4 regions of the Micromonospora sp. CNZ280 genome follow, and region 3 is predicted to be linked to each of the others. Evidence: riboswitches for the same ligand, from Rfam matches in the RefSeq annotation. Region 3 holds a riboswitch; each other region holds the start of a gene.
What was found. A riboswitch is a leader RNA that binds a small molecule or an ion and turns the genes downstream of it on or off. The one in region 3 is predicted to bind cyclic di-AMP.
Positions count from the first base shown of each region.

Region 1 (5,191 bases), 2.1 Mb from region 3:
ACGTCGCGCTGCTGGACGAGCTGGACGCGCTGCTGGGCAAGCCGGTGCGCCCGGCCCGGCCGAAGCGGGACCCGTTCCAGCTGGCCGGCGGGATCCGTGAGCTGAGCACCTTCGCCGACCGGCAGCGGGCCACCCGCGAGGCGGCCCGGCAGCGCCCGGAGGATTACCGGGAGTACGCCCATGTGGTGGTCGACGAGTCGCAGGACGTCTCGCCGATGCAGTGGCGCATGATCGGCCGGCGGGGTCGGCTGGCGTCCTGGACGGTGGTCGGCGATCCGGCGCAGACGGCGTGGACCGGCGACCCGGAGGAGCTGACCCGGGCCCGGGACCAGGCGCTGGGCCGGCGCAAGCGGCACCGGTTCACGCTCACCACCAACTACCGCAACTCGGCGGAGATCTTCGCGGTGGCGGCGGCCGAGATCCGCCGGCTCTATCCCGATCTGCCGCTGCCCACCGCGGTCCGCTCCACCGGGGTCGACCCGGTCGAGCTGGTGGTGCCGGCCGCGGAGCTGGAGACCGCCGTGGTGGAGGCGGCCTCCGCGCTGCTCGCCGGGGTGGAGGGGACGGTCGGCGTGATCACGCCGGTGCCGCGCCGGGCCGAGGTCGCCGGCTGGCTGGGCGGGCTGGGCACGCCCCGGCTCCAGGTGGTGACCAGCCTGGAGGCCAAGGGCATGGAGTACGACGGGGTGGTGCTGGTCGGGCCGAGCGAGATCCGCGCCGACCCGGGCTCCGGCGTACGCACCCTGTACGTGGCGCTCTCCCGGGCCACCCAGCGGCTGACCACCATCGACCCGACCGCCTGACCCGGGATCCCGGGCCGGTGACGGTCGCCCCGACAGTTGCATACATAGCGATGTGAGCATATATTTGACCGGGTCCGGACGGGCGGCGGAGGGTGTTCGCGTGGGCGCAGGTCATGACCACCACCACGGGTCGGCGGTGAACGCGGCCCACCACCACCGGAGCCGGCTCTGGGCCGCTTTCGGCCTGCTCACCGCGCTGATGGTGGTGGAGGCGGTGGCCGCTTTCCGGACCGGCTCGCTGGCCCTGCTCTCCGACGCCGGGCACATGTTCACCGACGTGCTCGGCATCGGGATGGCCCTCGCCGCGATCGCCGCCACCCGGCGGGCGAGCGGCGACCCGCAGCGCACCTTCGGGCTCTACCGGCTGGAGGTGCTGGCCGCGCTGGCCAACGCCGTGCTGCTCTCCGGCGTCGCGGTCTACGTGGTGGTCGAGGCGGTACGCCGGTTCGGCGACCCGCCCGAGGTGCTGGCCGGCCCGATGCTGGTGGTGGCCGTCCTCGGCCTGCTCGCCAACGTGGCCGCGTTCGCGCTGCTGCGCTCCGGCGCCCGGGAGAGCATCAACGTGCGCGGGGCGTACCTGGAGGTGCTCGGTGACCTGCTCGGTTCGCTCGGCGTGATCGGGGCGGCGCTGTTGATCGCGGTCACCGACTGGTGGTGGGCGGACCCGCTGGTGGCGGTCGGCATCGGCCTGTTCATCCTGCCCCGCACCTGGCGGCTCGGGCGGGCCGCGCTGCGCATCCTGGTGCAGGCCGCCCCGGAGCACCTCCAGGTCACCGCGGTGCACGACCGGCTGGCCGCGGTGCCCGGCGTGGCCGGCGTACACGACCTGCACGTCTGGACGCTCACCTCGGGCATGGAGGTGGCCTCGGCGCACCTGACCATGGCACCCGGCGCGGACGTCGGCCGGGTGCTCGCGGCCGCGCGCACCGCCCTGCACGAGGACTTCCGGATCGAGCACGCGACGTTGCAGATCGAGCCGGGAGCGGCGCCTGGGGTCTGCGGGTCGGTTGAGTGGTAATGAGCACAACCTTAAATCTGGGTGTGTATTGTGCGCTTATGCCGGACTTTCCAGTGACCACACAGACACCGTCAGTCACATTCGCTGCACGGGTCACAGTGGCACCGGTAGGCTCGGTTCCGGCCTCCGCCAGGCGGCACGCACCGGTGCCGGCGGTGGCCGCCGCCTAATCGCCCGACGAGGCGAGCCGGGGAACCATGTACCTGGGGTGCATCCGCGTCAGCGGTAGGGATCTTCCGTCCCGAACCCGTCAGCTAACCCGGTCGGCGGCTGACGGAAGGACACACGCATGCCAGTAGTGGCACCCGTACGACGTACCGCCGCCCGGATGGCGGCACTGATCGTCACCACTCTCGCAGTCGGCGTCGCCATCGCGCCGGTCACCACACCGGCCAGCGCCGCCGCGCCCACCGCCGGCCTGCTCGCCGCCGCGCCCGGTCAGGACGAGGAGGGCGGCACGCCCGCCCTGCGGGCCCAGCTGGAGGCGGCCAGCAAGGGCTACCTGGACGCCAAGGCGGCGCTGGACAAGTCGGTCAAGCGGCAGAAGGAGTTGGGCGTCCAGCTCCAAGCCACCGAGCGCGAGCTGGCCGAGCGCAGCAGCAAGGTCGGCGAGATCGCCGGCGTGGCGTACCGCGCCGGGCGGCTCGGGGCGGCCTCGGCGCTGCTCAACAGCAGCTCGCCGGAGGGCTTCATGGACCGCGCCGCAGCGCTCGACGCGGTCGCCGCCAACGAGGACCGGGCGCTGCGCAACCTCCAGGAGACCCGCGACGAGGCGAACCGGACCAAGCTCGCCCTGGACGGCGAGATCCGCGAGCAGCGCAAGCAGGTCACCCTGATGGCCAAGCGCAAGGAGCAGGCCGAGCGGGCGCTGACCGTGGCCAACGCGAAGGCCTCCGGCGACACCTCCAACCGGGGCACGTCCACCGCGACGGCCAAGCCGGCCCCGCGCAACGCCGACGGCTCCTGGCCGGCCGAGTCGTGCAGCGTCAACGACCCGACGCCGGCCAACGGCTGCATCACCCCGCGCACCCTGCACGCGCTGAACCAGGCCAAGGCGGCCGGCTTCACCCGGTACGTCTCCTGCTACCGCTCGGGCGGTTCGGGTGAGCACCCGAAGGGCCGGGCCTGCGACTTCGCGGCGCAGAAGAACGGCTTCGGCGGGGACGCCACCGGCGGGGACAAGACGTACGGCAACAACCTGGCCGCGTTCTTCATCAAGAACGCCGACCGGCTCGCCGTGCTCTACGTGATCTGGTACCGGCAGATCTGGCTGCCCAGCAGCGGGTGGAAGTCGTACAGCGGGGCGGGCGGCGACCCGTCCAGCGACCACACCAACCACGTGCACCTGTCGGTGTACTGACCCCCGGCCCCGGTGACCCGTCCACGGCGGCGGGTCACCGGGTACGCCGGACGGGCGGGCCGCCACGCCCGGCGCTACGCCCCCGGACGTAGGCCGGGTGTCGTCACCGGCCCGACGACCCGCGCCCGGTACGACGGCAGCATCGTCAGGTATGAGCCGACTCCCGCCTCCCGCCCGCAAGGCCCTGCTCACCCTGCACCTGGTCACCTCGCTCGGCTGGCTCGGCGTCGACCTGGTCCTGCTCGCGCTCGGCGTCGCCGTGCTGCGCGGCGCCGACCCGGCGGCCGTCTACCCGATCTCCGCGCTGGTCGGCACCGTGCTCTTCGCCCCGCTGAGCGTGGCCGTCTGGCTGGTCGGCGTGGCGAGCGCCCTGCTCACCCCGTGGGGCCTGCTGCGGCACCGCTGGGTGCTGGTCAAGTTCCTGCTCACCACGGTGATGACCGGGCTGGTGCTGTTCCTGCTCACCCCGACGCTGCGGCACGCCGGGGAGGCCGGCGCGGCGTTCCCGGTCCGGGACCGGATCGACCTGGTGGTCGCCCCGTCGGTCTCCACCACCCTGCTGATCGTGGCGACCGTGCTCTCCACGTACAAGCCGTGGGGCCGGCTGGGGCGGGCAACCCGCACGCCCGCTCGGCGCCCGACCACGGCGGTCCGCTGAGCCCACGGCGCCGGGCAAACGACGGCGGTCCACTGAAACTGGCGCGGCACCCGCCCACGGCGGCGGGCCGCCGAGTCCGCGCAGCGCCGGGCCCCGGCAGCGGACCGCCGAGCCCCGGCTCACGACGGGTGTCCGCCGGTCGGCCGGGGCTCCGGGACGCTCAGGCGGGAGCCGGCGGGTCGGCCGGGCCGCGGTCGAGCACCGCGCCGAGCCGGGCGGCCAGCCCGAGGTGGGCCGAGCGGGCCTGCCGGAAGGCGTAGCCGAACAGCGGCGCCGGCGCGGTCAGCGTGATCTCCACGTCGATCCGGACCCCGTCCGGCTCGGCCCTCAGCCGGGTGCGGTTGCGCACCGTGGTGGCGGGCCTCTGCCGCGCCACCGTGACGATCTCGTCGGTGCCGACGACCAGGACGTCCGCCCGGTAGGTGACCGGAAACCGCAGCGGCCCGGCGGCCAGCCGGTCGGTGATCGCGTAGCTGGCCAGGGCGCCGGGGCGGGTCCGCAGCCGCCGGACCCGGACGATCAACGGATGCAGCTCCGCCTGCCGGGCCGGATCCGCGAGCAGCGCCGCCGCCCGGTCCACCGGGCAGCGGGCCTGGACGGTGTAACTGAAGGAATCCCGCTTGAGCACACCGTCTCCCCACCGTCACTGGTCGGACGATCGTCGCCCACCGCTGGCCCGCCTGGCAACGGTGGCCGAGTCCGGCCACGGCTACGTGCGGACCTCGCTGGAGGAGCCGGGGCAGTCGGTGCAGCCCGGCACCGACCTGGCGCTGCTGGCCGAGGGATACGCGTCGGTCACGGCGATCCGCGCGGTCACCGAGGTGACCGACATCGACCTCTCCGGCCTCGACGCGGCGACCGGCCCGGGTGGGTGAGCGTCACCGGCTTGACCCCCGGACGCTGGGCGCAGCCCGTCGGGTCGGCCCGTGGTCAGGCGCCGGGAAGGACCTCCGGAGCGGGGGCGCCGGCGTAGTAGGGCTCGGGGGCGCCGAAGAGGCCGAGCAGTCCGGTGACCCAGAGCTGGCGGTGCACGAACCGGCTGGGCTCGGTGACGACCAGCTTGACGCCGCTGACCTCGGCGGTCTGGAACCCGGCGACCATGGCGCTGATGCCGACCGAGTCGATGAAGGTGACCAGGCGCAGGTTGAGCTCGATGCGGGTCGGGCGGCCCTTGGCCAGCACCTCGGCGATCGCCTCGCGCACCTCGTACGCGGTGTCGACGTCGATCTCGCCCCGCGGGGCGATCTCGATGACACCACCGGACAGAACCGACTTCACGATCGACAGGCTCACGCGAGCACCTCCACTCGCCCGTCCGACGGGCGCCTCATCAGTACGCGGGCCGCGACCGA
Region 1 is NZ_JAAOYP010000001.1:447,329-452,519, forward strand. It holds gene FHX32_RS02085 (AAA family ATPase) at 1-803, shown strand, start outside; gene FHX32_RS02090 (cation diffusion facilitator family transporter) at 904-1,821, shown strand; cyclic di-AMP (ydaO/yuaA leader) riboswitch at 1,975-2,106, shown strand; gene FHX32_RS02095 (coiled-coil domain-containing protein) at 2,120-3,181, shown strand; gene FHX32_RS02100 (DUF2269 domain-containing protein) at 3,333-3,839, shown strand; gene FHX32_RS02105 (SRPBCC family protein) at 4,000-4,467, opposite strand; gene FHX32_RS02110 (hypothetical protein) at 4,529-4,714, shown strand; gene FHX32_RS02115 (STAS domain-containing protein) at 4,770-5,132, opposite strand.
Region 1: another riboswitch for cyclic di-AMP. It lies ahead of FHX32_RS02095 (coiled-coil domain-containing protein); the one in region 3 lies ahead of FHX32_RS12265 (VldE C-terminal domain-containing protein).

Region 2 (5,191 bases), 480 kb from region 3:
CCGGTCGCCGGGTTCCGCCGACCCGGCTGATCCGTTCGCCGTACCGCACGAGGGCCCCCGGTCGACCGACCGGGGGCCCTCGGTGTTTCAGGGCTCGGCGACGAACCCCGTCTCAGGCCGGGCGGCTCACTGCGGAGCGCCGACCGGGGACGGCAGGATCAGCACGTCGTCCAGGTTCACGTAGCCGATCCGGTGACCGAACTGGACCTGCACGTAGCGCAGGTCGCCGCGGATCACGGTCCAGTCGCCCGGGGACGACCCGTCGAAGGTGACGGCCCGGTAGTACTCGCTCGGCAGGACACCGCCCACCGCGTACCGCTGGCCGGCGGCGAGCGTGTACTGCAGCGGCGTGATCGCCTGGTAGGGCACCCCGGTCGGGTAGGCGTCCCGCTCGGGGTAGCCCCGCCCGTAGACCGGGATGGTGGCCCTGCCGGGCTTCGGCGTCACCACGAAGCCGGTCGCCCACTTCGCGGTACGCGCCGACGCCGGGTTGTGGAACCAGGCCTTCTGGCCGAGGTACCAGATCGCCGTCCAGTCACCGCGCACCTCGGCCACGGCGTACGTCTGGCCGGCCGACGCCCGGGCGCTGTGGTCCGGGACGTACATGGTGCCCGGCGATCCGTCCGGGTGCTCGCCGAGGTCCACGGCGAGCGGCGCGTCGTGGCTCGGCGCGCTGCGCAGCAGCACCGCTGACGAGCCGCGCAGCGGGCAGGGGTCGGTGACCGGCGGCGGCGGGTTCGGCACCCCCGGGGGCTGCCGCGAGCAGCCGGTGAACGCCGGCTGGTTGTCGGCGAACTCCGGGTCGATGGTCACCAGCCCGGTGTGGGCCGTGCCGGTGGTCCGGAACGGCGCCTTGAGCAGGTCGAAGTAGTGCGACCAGTCCCAGTACGGCCCCGGGTCCCAGTGCATCCCGGCGACGGTCGACGGCACGGTGCCCGGGACGTTGTCGTGCCCGATGATGTGGTGCCGGTCGAGCGGGATGTTGAACCGCAGTGCCAGGTGCCGGACCAGCTTGGCCGAGGTGCGGTACATCGCCTCGGTGTACCAGGTGCCGTGGCCGGCGAAGCCCTCGTGCTCCAGGCCGATGGACTTGGCGTTGACGTACCAGTTGCCGGCGTGCCAGCCGACGTCCTTGGCCTTGATGTGCTGGGCGATGTGGCCGTCCACCGAGCGCAGCGTGTAGTGCCAGCCCACGTAGTTGGCCCGCTGCACGAGGCCGACGCTGGGCCAGAAGTAGCCCTCGGTGTCGTGGATGACGATGTACTCGATCTTCTGCTGGGCGGGCCGGTTGCCCAGGTCGTGGTTGCCGTAGTCGCCGGCGCCCGGGCCGTACTTCTCGTACGGGGCCGGGATCCACTCGCAGCCGAGGCCGACCGGGCACTCCAGCCCGTCGGGCCGCTCGCCGCGCCGCAGGCCGAGCTGGTGCAGCGTCGAGGTGTCCGGGTTGACCTGGCGGGCCGGCAGGGTCACCCGGTGCCCGTCGTCGGTCGTCCGGCTCGCGCCCTCGCGGAGCTGCCCGTACACCTCGTCGGCGAAGGCGGCCGCGGTGTCCTCGGCGCCGGCGCCGGAGTAGCGGGCCACCGCGCCGTACCAGGCCGCCGGGTCGCTGGCCGCGCCGACCGGGCCACCCAGTTCCCGCTGGTACGCTGCGAGCAGCGCCGCCCCGCCGCGGATGTTCGCGGTCGGGTCGGACCGGAGTGCCTCCTCGCTGGCGCCGGTGAGCGCGGCGGCCGCCTGGAGGGTCTGCAGCGCTGCGTCGCCGAGAGCGGCCGGTGCCGACGGGGCGGCGGTGGGCGCGGCGACGGTCAGCGACCGCGCCTCGTCACCGCGCGGGTCCTCGCCCTCGTCGATGTGGCCACCGGCGGGTTGCGCGGTGACGTGGGCGGCGTCGGTGAGGTGCATCGGACCGTAGCCGCCACTGGTGCTCGGGTTGCCGGGATGGGTGTCCCAGCGCGATTCGAGGTAGGACACGGCGAGCAGGACGCTCTCCGGCACGCCGAACTCGGCGGCCGCGGCGGCGTACTGCTGTTGCCGGTCGAGGGGCTCGGCGGCGGCCGGACCGGCGGTGAACGGGGTGACCGCCAGGGCGAGCGCCGCGGCGGCGGCGAGCAGGGTGCGCCTGCTCCTCGATCTCGTGGATCTCGTGGACCTTGTGGACAACTGCATCGGACCCCCTGGTCAGACGGGTGGACGATGCGGCCACCTTCACCCCGGGCCCGGCCTGTCGTCAATACCTTTCCATATATCAACCCATGAGGAAGAAAACCTTCGACGCGTCCCGCCGAGGGCCGTCGATCCCGCACGGCGTACGGAGTGTCACGGCGACACGGGTTGCGGATTGATAACGACCGTCTCTACTCTGGTCATTCGTCGGCCCGGCAACAGGTCCGTCCAACCCGGGCGGTAACGGTCCGACACCGCCGAATCGCTCGCGAGCGAACCGGGGAACCAGGTAACCCGGGGTGAATCCGCAGCCACTGCGGTAGGGCGTCCCCTTCCCGCCCGAACCCGTCAGCTAACCCGGTAGGCGGTCTGGGAAGAAGGAGTACGGAGCCCGGTGGCACACCATGCCCCGCGGCCACCGTCGGCACGGTCGGCGTACGCCGGCCCGGCGACGGCTGCGCCGCGTTCACGCTGGTCCCGCTTCACCACCGCACTCGCCGCCCTGGCCGGCTTCGCCGTCATCCTGACCGGCGGCGCCACGGCGGCCCACGCCGAACCCACCGTCGCCGAGATCGAGCGCCAGATCGACGAGGACTGGAACAAGCTCGAACCGATCATCGAACGGCACAACGCCACCCGCCAGGACCTGGCCGCCAAGCGGAAGCAGGCCGACGCCCTGGCCGCCCAGATCAAACCCCTCCAAGCCCAGGTCGACGCGGCGATGGAGAAGGTCAGCGCGCTGGCCGTCCGCGCCTACAAGGGCGAGAACGTGCTCACCATCAACGCCCTGCTGGGCAGCCGCTCGCCGGGCGAGGTGGTCGGGCAGCTCGAGATGCTCGACCGGTTCGCCGACCGCCAACAGCAGGACGTGCGGCAGGTCGCCGACCTGCGCGACCAACTGGCCGCCAAGAAGGCGCCACTGGACGAGATGGTCGCCCAGCTCGCCCAGGCCGAGGCGCAGCTGGCGGCCAAGAAGAAGCAGATCAACGCCGAGATCGACCGGCTGCAGAAGCTGCGGATCAAGGTGTACGGCAACGGCGGCGGCGGGCCGCTGCGTCCCGCCCCCTGCCCGGCCAGCTACCCGGGCGGCGCGGCCGGGGTGGCGGTCAAGTTCGCCTGCGCCCAGATCGGCAAGCCGTACGTCTGGGGCGCCGAGGGCCCGAACTCGTACGACTGCTCCGGGCTGATGCTGGCCGCCTGGGCCAAGGCCGGGGTCTCGCTGCCGCACAACGCCGCGCAGCAGCGCGGGGTCACCAGGACGGTCAGCCGGGGCGAGCTGCGCCCGGGTGACCTGGTCTTCTACTACTCCGATCTGCACCACGTCGGCATGTACGTCGGCGGCGGCTGGGTGGTGCACGCCTCCCGCGCCGGGGTGCCGGTCAAGATGAAGAAGGTCGACGACGGCCCGATCCACAGCTACGGCCGGCCGGGCTGACCGGGTACCACGGAAAGGCCCGCTCCGGCGTCGGAGCGGGCCTTTCTCCTGCCCGCGTCAGCGGGTCGGCCAGGTGCGCCACTGCTGCCAGGAGCGGCTCGGCGTCGGGCCGCGCTGCCCCTGGTAGCGGGAGCCGTAGACGGCCGAGCCGTACGGATGCTCGGCCGGCGACGAGAGCCGGAAGATGCAGAGCTGACCGATCTTCATGCCCGGCCAGAGGGTGATCGGCAGGTTCGCCACGTTGGAGAGCTCCAGCGTCACGTGGCCGGAGAAGCCGGGGTCGATGAAGCCGGCGGTGGAGTGGGTCAGCAGGCCGAGCCGACCGAGGCTCGACTTGCCCTCCAGCCGCCCGGCGAGCTGGTCGCCGAGCGAGATCACCTCGAGCGTCGAGGCGAGCACGAACTCGCCCGGGTGCAGCACGAACGGCTCGCCGTCGGGCACCTCGACCACCGAGGTCAACTCGTCCTGCTGCTGCGCCGGGTCGATGTGCGTGTAGAGGTGGTTGTTGAAGACCCGGAACAGCTTGTCCAGGCGTACGTCGATGCTGGACGGCTGCACCAGGGTGGGCTCGAACGGCTCCAGCGCCAGGGCGCCCGCCTTGATCTCGGAGACCAGGTCGCGGTCGGAGAGCAGCATCGGAACACCATAGCGAAGCGGCCCGGGTGGCCTGCGTGTCGGACTAGGTCTTCGTACACCTGTTCGATAGACTGTCCACATGGCTTCCTGGTCCGAATTCGCCGCTGACGAGCCCCGACTCGCCGACGGGATCCGCCTTCTCATGCAGCAGTACGGGCCGGGCTTCGGCTACCTGGCCACGGTCCGCGCCGACGGCGGGCCCCGGGTGCACCCGGTCTCCCCGGTAATCACCGACGAGGGGCTGTTCTGCTTCGTGGTCGACTCGCCGAAACGGCGCGACCTGGAACGCGACGGGCGCTACGCGCTGCACTCCTTCCCGCCGGAGGAGAGCGACGACGAGGCCTACGTCGCCGGGCACGCCCGCCCGGTCACCGATCCGGTCCGGGTCGCCCGGCTGGCCCGCAGCCACCGGGCCGCCCCACACGTCGACTGGCGGCTGTTCGAGTTCACCGTCGACGTGGCGATGCTGACCCGCCGCGACGCGGGCGCCGCGGGTGGCCCCGGCAACGGCCACGGCCGGCCCGCCGTTCAGGTCTGGCTCGATCCGGGCTCGGCCGCCGACTCCCCGACCGCCGAGCCCGCGTCGCGGCTGCGCCACCACGACGCCCGTCGCGAGGCCGCCTGAGGTCGCGCAGACATCGGTGCCGGCTCCGTTGTGCGGAGCCGGCACCGATGGGCGTACGTCAGATCAGGCCGCGCGGTACGCGTTCCACGCGGTCAGCATGCGGCTGGCCTGGCCGGCGGTGAACTGGTACATGCACGAGTCGTAGGTGTAGTCCATGAAGTTGGTGATCGGGTCCACGCCCGGGGCGGTGCAGGTGTCCCGCCCGGTCGGGCACTGGAAGGCCGGCGAGGCCTCGGCCGGGGTGTCGCTGACGCCGTCACCCTGACCCGAGCAGCCGCCCTGGAAGGTGTGGTAGAGGTTCAGCCAGTGGCCGACCTCGTGCGTGCCGGTGT
Region 2 is NZ_JAAOYP010000001.1:2,088,142-2,093,332, forward strand. It holds gene FHX32_RS09915 (C40 family peptidase) at 1-30, shown strand, start outside; gene FHX32_RS09920 (peptidoglycan recognition protein family protein) at 127-2,166, opposite strand; cyclic di-AMP (ydaO/yuaA leader) riboswitch at 2,409-2,545, shown strand; gene FHX32_RS09925 (C40 family peptidase) at 2,558-3,598, shown strand; gene dcd (dCTP deaminase) at 3,656-4,234, opposite strand; gene FHX32_RS09935 (pyridoxamine 5'-phosphate oxidase family protein) at 4,314-4,859, shown strand; gene FHX32_RS09940 (zinc metalloprotease) at 4,923-5,191, opposite strand, start outside.
Region 2: another riboswitch for cyclic di-AMP. It lies ahead of FHX32_RS09925 (C40 family peptidase); the one in region 3 lies ahead of FHX32_RS12265 (VldE C-terminal domain-containing protein).

Region 3 (5,191 bases):
TGCCGGCCACCACCCGGTCGCCGACCGAGCGGGGCACCGGCCGGGACTCCCCCGTGATCATCGACTCGTCCAGCTCGGCGGCGCCGTCCACCACCCGGCCGTCCGCCGGTACCCGGCCGCCGGGCCGGACCAGCGCCACGTCGCCGACCCGCAACTCGGCCACCGGAACCCGCTCCAGCCGGCCGTCCCCGGCGACCCGCTCGGCGTCGTCGGGCAGCAGGGCGGCCAGCGCTGCGAGGGCGCCCCGGGCCTGCCCGATGGCCTTCATCTCCTGCCAGTGCCCGAGCAGCATGATGGTGACCAGGGCGGCCAGCTCCCACCAGAAGTCCAGGTCGAAGGCGCCCAGGCTGGTGGCGAGCGAGGCGGCGTAGGCCACCGTGATCGCCATGGCGACCAGCAGCATCATCCCCGGCGCCCGGTCGCGCACCTCACGCACGGCGCCGACCAGGAACGGCCAGCCGCCCCACCAGAAGACCACCGATCCGAGCACCGGCCCCACCCAGGACCGGCCCGGGAACTCCAGCGAGTAGCCCAACCAGTCCATCACCATGTGGCTGGTCGCCACCACCGGCAGGGTGAGCAGCAGGCAGACCCAGAACCGGCGGCGGAACATCTCCGGGTCGTGCCCGGCGTGCTTGTCGTGCCCGGCGTGCTTGTCGTGCCCGGCGTGCTTGTCGTGCTCGTCATGCCCGCCGTGGCCGGCGCGGGGCGCGTCGTCCGGGCGGGGCGGGGTCTGCTCGGCCATGCCCCCAACATCCCCGACCGGCGCCGCCGGCACGGGGCAAACCGCCGGGTCCGGTGCCCGACACCACCCCGCGCGACCAGCGTCCGGATGCCGGGATGGCTACGATTCGGCACGATGGCCCTTCGGATCTCGCACCGTCCGACCCGCCGCCGGGCGCCGGCGCCGCCGATCGCACGCGGCCGGCCGGCCGCCGGGCCGACGGTACGTGGTGGCGTCGCCACCCTCAGGCGATCCCACCCACGATTCCGGCCGGCCCGACGGCGGCACTGAACCGACCGGCCCGCCGACACGTACCACGCCCCGGATTCGTTGGGAGACACTCAATGGGCGCCGACCACAACCGTCCCGCTCCGTCCGCCCCGCCCGGGGTGCGGCGGATCCTCGTCGCGACGGTGGTCCCGCTCGTCGTGGTCACCGTGATCGCCGCCCTGCTGCTCTGGCCCCGCGACACCCCCGGGGTCGACCAGGGCACCGATCCGCCCCGCTACCACGGCACCGTCAGCCGGGTGGTGACCGAGGCCTGCCCGCCGACGCCGGAGGCCCCGGAGGGGGGCGGGACGGCGGGGCCGTGCGGCACGGTCACCGTCAAGGTGGCCGACGGCCCGGACGCCGGCCAGGAGGTGCAGACGCCGGTGCCGACCGGCCCGGGCGCTCCGACCGTCGCCGTGGGCGACGAGATCATCCTGGTCGAGCTGACCGACCCGGCGGACCCGACGGCGAGCAGCTACAACATCGCCGAGCACCAGCGCGGCAAGCCGCTGGTCTGGCTGGTCGTCCTCTTCGCCGCCGCCATCGTGGCGTTCGGCCGGTGGCGCGGGCTGGCCGCGCTGGCGGGCCTGGCGGCGAGCTTCGCCATCCTGCTCGCCTTCGTGCTGCCCGGGATCAGCGCGGGCGGGTCGCCGTTGCTGGTCGCGATCGTCGGCGCCGCGCTCATCATGTTCGTGGTGCTGTACCTGACCCACGGGGTGACCGCGCAGACCTCGGTGGCGGTGCTCGGCACGCTCGGCAGCCTGGTGCTCACCGGGGTCCTGGGCACCCTCGCCACCGCCGCCACCCACCTCACCGGGTACGGCTCCGAGGACGCCACCACGCTGTCGATGTTCCAGGCCGACGTCGACCTGCACGGGCTGCTGCTGGCCGGGATCATCATCGGCTCGCTCGGCGTGCTCGACGACGTCACGGTGACCCAGGCCGCCACGGTCACCGAACTGGCGCACGCCAACCCGGGGCTGTCCCGGCTCCAGCTCTACCGCGCGGCGACCCGGGTCGGCCGGGCGCACATCGCCTCGACGGTGAACACCATCGTGCTGGCGTACGCGGGCGCGTCGCTGCCGCTGCTGCTCCTGCTCACCGCGGACTCCCGGTCGGTGACCCAGCTCCTGACCAGCGAGTTCCTCGCCCAGGAGATCGTCCGCAGCGCGGTCGCCACGCTCGGGCTGATCGCCGCCGTACCGCTGACCACGGCGCTCGCCGCGCTGGTGACCACGGCCGGCCGCGCCACCACGCGTACCGACGATGGCGCCGATGACGGCGACGGCGCCGAGCCGTCGCGTACCCCGGAAGGTTCCCGGCCGGTCACCGACCGGGCCGAGGCGCTGCGGGCGCTCACCGCGCCGCGCGCCGGACACACGTCCCCCGCCATCTCCAGCGGGTGGCCCGATCCGGACAGGAGCACGGACGCCACATGGTGAGACTCCGTAGCGTGACCGTCCAGGCCGGCGAGCTTGATAAACGCGTCACTGGTCACCCTCCGCCGCTACGAAATAACGCATTTAGTCGGCTTCGGGACGTAGATCCACCGGTGGACTCTCGGGTAACCTCGCTGCCGGTCACCGCCGAAGGCGCGCAGCGGCGCCTGCGGTGCCGCCGCCCAATCGCCGCCAGGCGAGCCGGGGACCCAGGTACGTGGGGTGAGTCCGCGACAGCGGTAGGGGCCACTTCCGCCCCGAACCCGTCAGCTAACCCGGTCGGCGGTCGACGGAAGGGAACACTGTGACGGCACCCCTACGCCGCTGGTTGACACCTGTGGTGGCCGTGCTCGCCGCCTTGGCCGTCCTTGCCGGGCCCCTCCCGGCGTCGGCCGCACCCAAGCCCTCGGGACACGAGGACGGCGACTCGAAGCTGATCACCGATGTGATCGAGTCGACCAACCGGAACTACTCGCAGGCGAAGTCCCGGCTGGAGAAGTCCAAGAAGCGCCAGCTGGAACTCGCGCTGGAGGTCGACCGGGCCCAGGCCGAGCTGACCGCGCTCGCCCCGCAGGTCACCCAGCTCGCCACCCAGTCGTACCGGACGGGACGCATCGGCGCCGTGGCCATGCTGCTGGAGGCCAACAACCCCGACACGTTCGTCAAGCGGGCCACCGCCCTGGACGAGCTCAACATGGTCAACGCCAAGAAGCTCGCCGAGATCAACGAGGTGAAGACCCGCGCCGAGCAGGCGAAGCTGGCGCTCGAAGCCGAGATCCGCGAGCAGCAGAAGCAGACCAACCTGATGGCCAAGAACAAGCGCGACGCCGAGAAGGCGCTGGCGCTGGTCGGCGGGCTGGGCTTCACCGGCGGCCTGGTGTCGGCCACCTCGCCGGTCGCCCGGATCGCCCCGGGACGTACCGCCGACGGCGACTGGAAGGCCGAGTCGTGCAGCGAGAACGACCCGACCACCTCCGGCTGCATCACGCCCCGGACGTTGCACATGTACAAGGAGGTCAAGCGGGCCGGCTTCAACCGGTTCGTCGGCTGCTACCGCCCCGGTGGCCCCTGGGAGCACCCGAAGGGCCGGGCCTGCGACTGGTCGCTGCAGAAGAGCGGCTTCTCCCCCTGGCACAACAAGGACACCCGGATGTACGGCAACAACCTCGCCGCGTTCCTGATCCGGAACGCGGACCGGCTGGGCGTCTACTACGTGATCTGGAACCGGCAGATCTGGTTCCCGGCGACCGGCTGGAAGTCCTACAGCGGGCCGTCGAACCACACCGACCACGTGCACGTCTCACTGCTGTAGCGACATCCTGAGACCGCGCGACGCGAGGGCCGTTCCCGGTGGGACGGCCCTCGCAGCGTCTTCGGCGGCAGGGGTGCGGTCAGGCGACGGCCGGGGTCGTATCCGCCGCGTGGTCGGGCAGGTCGCCGGCGGCGGTCACCGTCCGCACCTCACCGGCGGCCAGCCGGTACGACATCCCGACCACCGCGCAGCGCCCGGCGGCCACCTCGCCGGCCAGCACGGCCGAACTGCCCAGCATCGCCTCGACGGTGTGCGCGATGTGGATGTCGACGATCCCGTCCACGTCGGTCACCCCCGCGGCCCCGGCCCGGCGCAGGCTGGGCATCATGGCGTCCACCACCGCCCGCAGGTGACCCGCCGGGAACGCGTCCGTCTCCACCGCCGTCTTTGCCGCCTGCACCGCGCCGCACGAGTCGTGACCGAGCACGACCACCAGTGGCGTGCCGAGGACGCTCACCGCGTACTCGACGCTACCGAGCACCTCGGGACCGGTGGTGTGCCCGGCGGTCCGGACCACGAAGAGGTCGCCGAGGCCCCGGTCGAAGATGATCTCAGCGGCCAACCGGGAGTCGGAGCAGCCCACGATCACCGCGAACGGGTGCTGCCCGTCGGCGACCGCGGCGCGGTGGCCGGCGTCCTGATTGGGATGGCGCGGGATGCCGGTGACGAATCTCCGGTTGCCGGCGGACAACTCGGCCAGCGCCTGCGCCGGGGTGGTCGGCGCGACCGCCGGCCCCGTCGACTCCCGTGGCGGACCCGGCTGGGCGCCGGGCGAACCGGGACGGCTCATCCCCTCACCTCGTCCCTCGACGTACGTGACCTGGGCAATCCCGGCCGACGTCGGACGCGGGCTGCCACCACGGTCACACTCTGGGCAAGATACGTCAAGGTATGCGTGATATGCATTTCATGTATTCCAGAACGCTTGCGCGCGGGCCGCGAGCCGTCCGGGCGGCCGGCTGGCCGCTGAGGGCGTGCCGGTGGATCGGCGCGGCGGGCCATACGATGGCGGGCATGGCGACGACGAGTGGCGAGAACGGGAGCAACCGGAACTGGACGTTCCTCACCAACCACGGGCACGTGCTGCTCGCCATCGCCCGCAACCCCACCGCCCGGCTGCGTGACGTCGCCGACGAGGTGGGCGTCACCGAGCGGGCGGCCCAGGCGATCGTCGCCGACCTGGAGGCGGGCGGCTACCTGCGCCGTACCCGGGTGGGCCGGCGCAACGAGTACACCCTCAACCCGGCCGGCCGGTTCCGCCACCCCGCCGAGAACGATCGCCAGGTCGGCGCCCTGCTGGCACTCTTCACCGAGGAACCGGTGGCCGGCGGCGCCAACCCGTCCTGACCGCCCACAGACCCGTTCGCCCGGGAACCAGCACCGCCGCCTCCCCGGGTCGGTGGCGGCGGGTGCTCCCGTCACCGCACAGCGGGCGGCGCGGCGGTA
Region 3 is NZ_JAAOYP010000001.1:2,567,509-2,572,699, reverse strand. It holds gene FHX32_RS12275 (copper-translocating P-type ATPase) at 1-745, opposite strand, end outside; gene FHX32_RS12270 (YibE/F family protein) at 1,069-2,436, shown strand; cyclic di-AMP (ydaO/yuaA leader) riboswitch at 2,603-2,733, shown strand; gene FHX32_RS12265 (VldE C-terminal domain-containing protein) at 2,738-3,745, shown strand; gene FHX32_RS12260 (carbonic anhydrase) at 3,825-4,535, opposite strand; gene FHX32_RS12255 (MarR family winged helix-turn-helix transcriptional regulator) at 4,751-5,092, shown strand.

Region 4 (5,191 bases), on a different contig from region 3:
CGCCGAGAAGGAGACGTACGTGCTGGTCACCCCGCCGACGGCCGGGGGTCGGGTATGACCGCCGCCGCCCCCACCGCGCCGTCCGCCAACCGGCTGCCGTCGCTGACCGGGCTGCGCTGGATCGCCGCGCTGCTGGTGTTCGGCTTCCACGCCGGCACCATGCGGATCATCGCCGAGCCCGACCACCAGGCCGTGGTGAACTGGTTCTTCACCCTGGGCCTGTCCGGCGTGCAGTTCTTCTTCATCCTGAGTGGCTTCGTGCTGGTCTGGTCGGCCCGGCCGGGCGACTCCCGGCGAGCCTTCTGGCGGCGCCGGTTCGCCAAGATCTATCCCAACCACCTGCTGCTCTGGGCGCTGGTGCTGCTGGTCGGGCTCTGGTTCGCCGACCCGGTCAACGTCGGCGCCGCGCTGGGCAACCTCTTCCTCGTGCAGGCCTGGGACCCTCGACCCGGCTACTTCTACAGCGTCAACACCGTGAGCTGGTCGCTGTCCTGCGAGTTCTTCTTCTACTTCTGCCTGCCGCTGGTGCTGCCGTTGGTGCGCCGGGCCCGGCCGTGGGCACTGTGGGCGGTGGTGGTCGGGGTGCCGCTGCTGATCCTCGCGCTCTGGCCCGGCCAGGCCCTGGTGCCCGAGGCTGACCGCTGGTGGTTCACCCAGGTCTTCCCGCCGGTGCGGTCGCTGGAGTTCTGGATGGGAGTGGCCGCCGCCGAGCTGATGCGTCGCGGCCGGTGGCGGGGGCCGGGTCTGCCGCTGGCCAGCCTGATCTTCGCGGTCACCTGGGTGGTCGCCGCCCAGTGGGTCCGGGCCGAGCTGTGGGCGGCGCTGCTGTCGGTGGCGTACATCCTGGTCATCACCGCGGCGGCGGACGCCGACGTGCGGGGCCGGCGCTCGCCGTGGCGCTCCCGGCCGATGGTCTGGCTCGGTGAGGTCTCGTTCGCCTTCTACCTGGTGCACGTCTTCGTGATGATCACCGTGCTCCGGCTCACCGGGGACTGGGGGACCGGCTTCACCGGCTGGTGGGGGGTGGCCGTGGTGCTCGGCTTCCTGCTGCTGAACCTGGGGCTGGCCGCGCTGCTGCACCGGTACGTCGAGACGCCGATGATGCGCCGGCTCGCGCCGCGCCGTCCGAAGCGGATGGTCGATGACGCGGCGGCGGTCGCGGATGCGGTGCCGGCCCCGGCCGGCCCGGCGGTCCCGCAGGTTGCCGTGCCGGGCCCGCGCACGCCCGACCGGCCATCGGCGTACGTCGACTCGCGCTGAGCCGTCCACCCTGGTCGGTGCCGTCGGCGCGGCGGAGCCGCGACACGCCCGGCGGCGGTGCGGGGGGACGGACCGGGCGGTAGCGTGGTCGTCGTGCTTCCGGTCGCGCTCGCCTGTCCGCTGTGGTGGGTGGCGCGCTGGGCCGCCCGGCTGACGGCCGGTCTCGCCGTCGCGGTCGCGATCGCCCTCGGCGCACCCGGCGCGATCGCCGCCCCGGCCGCGCCGGAGCCGGCGGTGTGCCCCGCCGCGGCCGACCACGCCGACGCGCTCGCCGGGTCCGCGCCGACGGCCGTCGTCGACGAGCAGCCCGCCGCGCCGGCTGCTGCGGTCGCCGAGCCGGCACCGGCCGACGCCTCGCCAGCACCCCGCGCCGCCGCACCGGTGCCGGCCGGGTCGGTCCCGGCCGCCCGGGCCCCGCGCGCCCCGCCGCGCGTCTGATCCGTCCGCGGGGCCGACGCCCCGCCCGCGATCCGTATCCCCGCACCCGTCCGGCGTCAGCGTGTCCGCACGACGCCCGGCGCGGCTCCCGCTTCCGCATCCGCTTCCCCCGTGAGGTGCCGACCTTGGAGACCGTCCTCTACCACCAGTTCCTGATCGACGTTCCGCGGGCCGCCGCCATCTGGTCCGGCCTGCTGGTGCTGGCGCTGACCGTGCTCACCGTGCTGGTCGCCCGCCCCGAGCGCGCGACCGACGAGGAGCCCGCCCCGGCGGGCGCCGAGCCGGCCGAACCCGACCTCGCCGACCTGCGCCGGTACGCCGGGGAGGTGGCCGTCGCCGCGACCCGCGCGGCGCAGACCGCCCGCCGCCGGCGCGCCGACTGGCTCGCCGCGCAGGCGGAGGTGGAACGCGCCTGGCAGGCGTACGACGAGGCGGAGACCGCCGCCCGCCGGTTCGTCGGGGCCGCCGCCCTGCCCGTCCCGCGCACCCCGCGCACACCGGCCGAGTACGCCGCCCGGGAGCGGTGGCTGCACCACGCGGCGATGGCCGCCCACTGGCGGGGGGAGCTGTCCGCCCGGCAGCTGTCCGACGTGTTCTGCCACCGGGCCGGCTGGGACTCCCGACGGCACCCGGTGGAGCAGGAGATCGTGCTCGCCCGTGCGGTACGCGAGCAGCGCCGGGCCGGTTACCGGCTGACCGCGGAGCGGGAGCGGTCGGCGTGGCGGGACGCCGAGCTGGCCGCCGAGGCGGCGCGCGCCCTGGCCGCCGAGGCGTACGCCGCCGCGGCCCGGCTCCGGCCGGGCCGGCTGCCCGCGCCGCGCGTCGAGGCGGTGCCGGCCCGTCAGGCCGCCCCGGCCCGCTGGCGCCCGGCCCGGGTTGGTTGATCGGGAAATATTCCGGTGACGCCGGTCACAGGCGACGGGAAATCGGTCATCGGGTGCGGACCGGCCAAGGTGCGCCGACAATTCCGTGACGGCGTCGCACCCTTGTCCGGTTGTCGCCCGGTAACGTTGTGCGAGAGGCCTGTCCTATCGAGTCACGCCAGTGCGTAACTGACCGCAAAATCGTCGGGCCGAGACAGGTTTAAGCAGGTGGGACGGGGTTGGCAGGCTTCCGACTGACCAGTAGTGTCGGCCCGTCCGGTGCGGTAACCGATCGCAAGAGGCGACGCCGCGCCGACCCGCCTAATCGTGATCATACGTACCGGGGAACCAATGCACCTCTGGGGTGAATCCGCGGGCTGCGGCTCGTGGTAGGGCGTACTTCCCGCCCGAATCCGTCAGCTAACCCGGTCGGCGGTGTCGGAAGGAGTTCCATCCTCGTGCAGCACGATCCCACCCTTCGGTTGTTCCCCGGCCTCCACGGCCCCGCGGTGCCCGTACTGCTCGCCCCGGTCGCGAGCTGACCTACCGGCATCCGCCCCGCCCGGCATCCGGGCGCTTTCCTGAGCGGCCCACCAACCCGCGGACCAGGGGTCCGCGTGGTCGAGCCGGCCTGCCCGCCGGCACCGCCGGTGCGCCGCTCGCCCCCCGAGTCCCCGTGGAGGAACCGTGAAGCACCACGTCAAGCGTCAGTTGCAGCGCATCGCCACCCAGCGCCCCTACCAGGTCGCCGCCGCCTCCGCCGCGGCCCTGGTGCTCGCCACCGGCGCCGGCGCGCTCGCCGCCGGCACCGACGAAACCCCGACGTCGGCCCCGGCCCAGGCCACGGTGGCCGAGCTGCGTGACGCGCCCGCCGTCGCCTCGCGCGGCGAGGCCCGGACGGGCACCACCCCGTCCAGCGCCGCGCCGTCCAGCGCCGCCCCCTCGGCCCCCGCCTCGTCGGCCGCGCCGAACCCGGACCTGACCCGCAAGGCGGCGCCGAAGCCGCCGTCGCGCAAGATCCTCGACTACGACTACCAGGCTCAGACGACCTTCTACAACTGCGGCCCGGCGGCCGTGCGGAACGCGCTCAGCGCCGCCGGCATCGCCCGCACCCAGGACGTCCTCGGCGCCCAGCTGGGCACCACCGAGATGGGCACCAACTCCGCCAACGACACCACCCGCGTGCTCAACGCCGTGGTGAAGGGCGACCCGTACCGGACCCGGATGATCTCGGGCGGGGCCGCCACCCCGGCTCAGATGGACCAGCTCCAGGCCGACGTGGTCCGGGCCATCACCGACGAGCGCGGTGTCGTGGTGAACGTCGCCGGCAGCGCCACCGACACCGACGGCGGCTGGCACTCCTTCCCCGGTGGGCACTACATCGCCGTGATCGGTTACGACGACGACGGCCGGCTGGTGAAGATCGCCGACTCGGCGAACCCGGCGACCGCGTCGTACTGGATGACCACCATCGACCTGGCGAACTGGGCGGCGACCCGCGGCTACTCCGCCTGACCGCCGCCTCCGCGTCGCCGAATCCGGGCGCCGGCTCCCCACCTGGGAGTCGGCGCCCGACGCGTGGTGGCGGACGGCCGACTCTCGCCCCGGCCGTCCGACCGGTGGCACACTGCGCCCTATGGTCGACGAATCGGGTACCCGGGACGGCCGGCGGGCGCTCCTGCTGCTGCTGCACGGCATGGGCGCCACCGGCGAGGTGTGGCTGCCCTGGGCGCCGCTGCTGGAGCGCCGGTGGGCCGGCCGCTGGCTGGCCCCGGACCTCGCCGGGCACGGCTGGTCCCCGCCGCTGCCGCGGTACTCCTTCGCCGGGCTGGCCAGGCAGGTCGCCGGTGGGCTCAAGCCGGCTGACCGGCTCGTCGTGCTGGGGCACTCCCTCGGCGGCGTGGTGGGGCTGGCGCTGGCCGCGCGTACCGCGGGGCTGACGGTGGACGCGGTGGTCGGGCTCGGCATCAAGGCGGTCTGGTCACCGGCCGAACTGGACCGGGCCGCGGAGTTGGCCGCCCGCCCGGTCACCTGGTTCGCGACCCGCGACGAGGCGGCCCGCCGCTACCTGAAGGTGGCCGGGCTGACCGGACTGTTCGCCCCCGACCATCCCGTCGTCGAGGCCGGACTGCGGCAGGTCGACGGCCGCTGGCGGCTGGCGATGGACCCGGCCGCGTTCGCGGTGGGGGAGCCGCGCCTGCCGGCCCTGCTGGCGGCGACCGACGCGCCGGTGGTGCTGGCCCGGGGCGAGCGTGACCCGATGGTCTCCGACGAGCAACTCAAGGAGCTCGGGGTGCCGGTGGTGACGCTGCCCGGTCTCGGGCACAACGCGCACGTCGAGGACCCGGAGGCGGTGCTCGCCCTGGTCGACCCGTACCGCTGATCCCCGCCGCCGCGGTCGCCGGCCGGGATGAGGGTGTTGTGCCGCGCCGCCCGGATCCCTCGGGATAACATGCCCGTACGTCCCGGAGTGCGCCGGGCGTCCTGTTTGTCCGGGTGGCCGTTCCGCACCGATCCCCATCGGGTCACCCGTCGCTGGACCCACCACCCCTCCTGTCCACAGGTGAACGACCTAGCGCCGCGTCCGATCCGGACGCGGTCGCTGTTCGACGGGAGGAAGCCCCATGGCC
Region 4 is NZ_JAAOYP010000005.1:11,764-16,954, forward strand. It holds gene FHX32_RS30715 (acyltransferase family protein) at 55-1,260, shown strand; gene FHX32_RS30720 (hypothetical protein) at 1,354-1,698, shown strand; gene FHX32_RS30725 (hypothetical protein) at 1,815-2,582, shown strand; cyclic di-AMP (ydaO/yuaA leader) riboswitch at 2,870-3,011, shown strand; gene FHX32_RS30730 (C39 family peptidase) at 3,249-4,076, shown strand; gene FHX32_RS30735 (alpha/beta fold hydrolase) at 4,198-4,944, shown strand; gene FHX32_RS30740 (DegT/DnrJ/EryC1/StrS aminotransferase family protein) at 5,186-5,191, shown strand, end outside.
Region 4: another riboswitch for cyclic di-AMP. It lies ahead of FHX32_RS30730 (C39 family peptidase); the one in region 3 lies ahead of FHX32_RS12265 (VldE C-terminal domain-containing protein).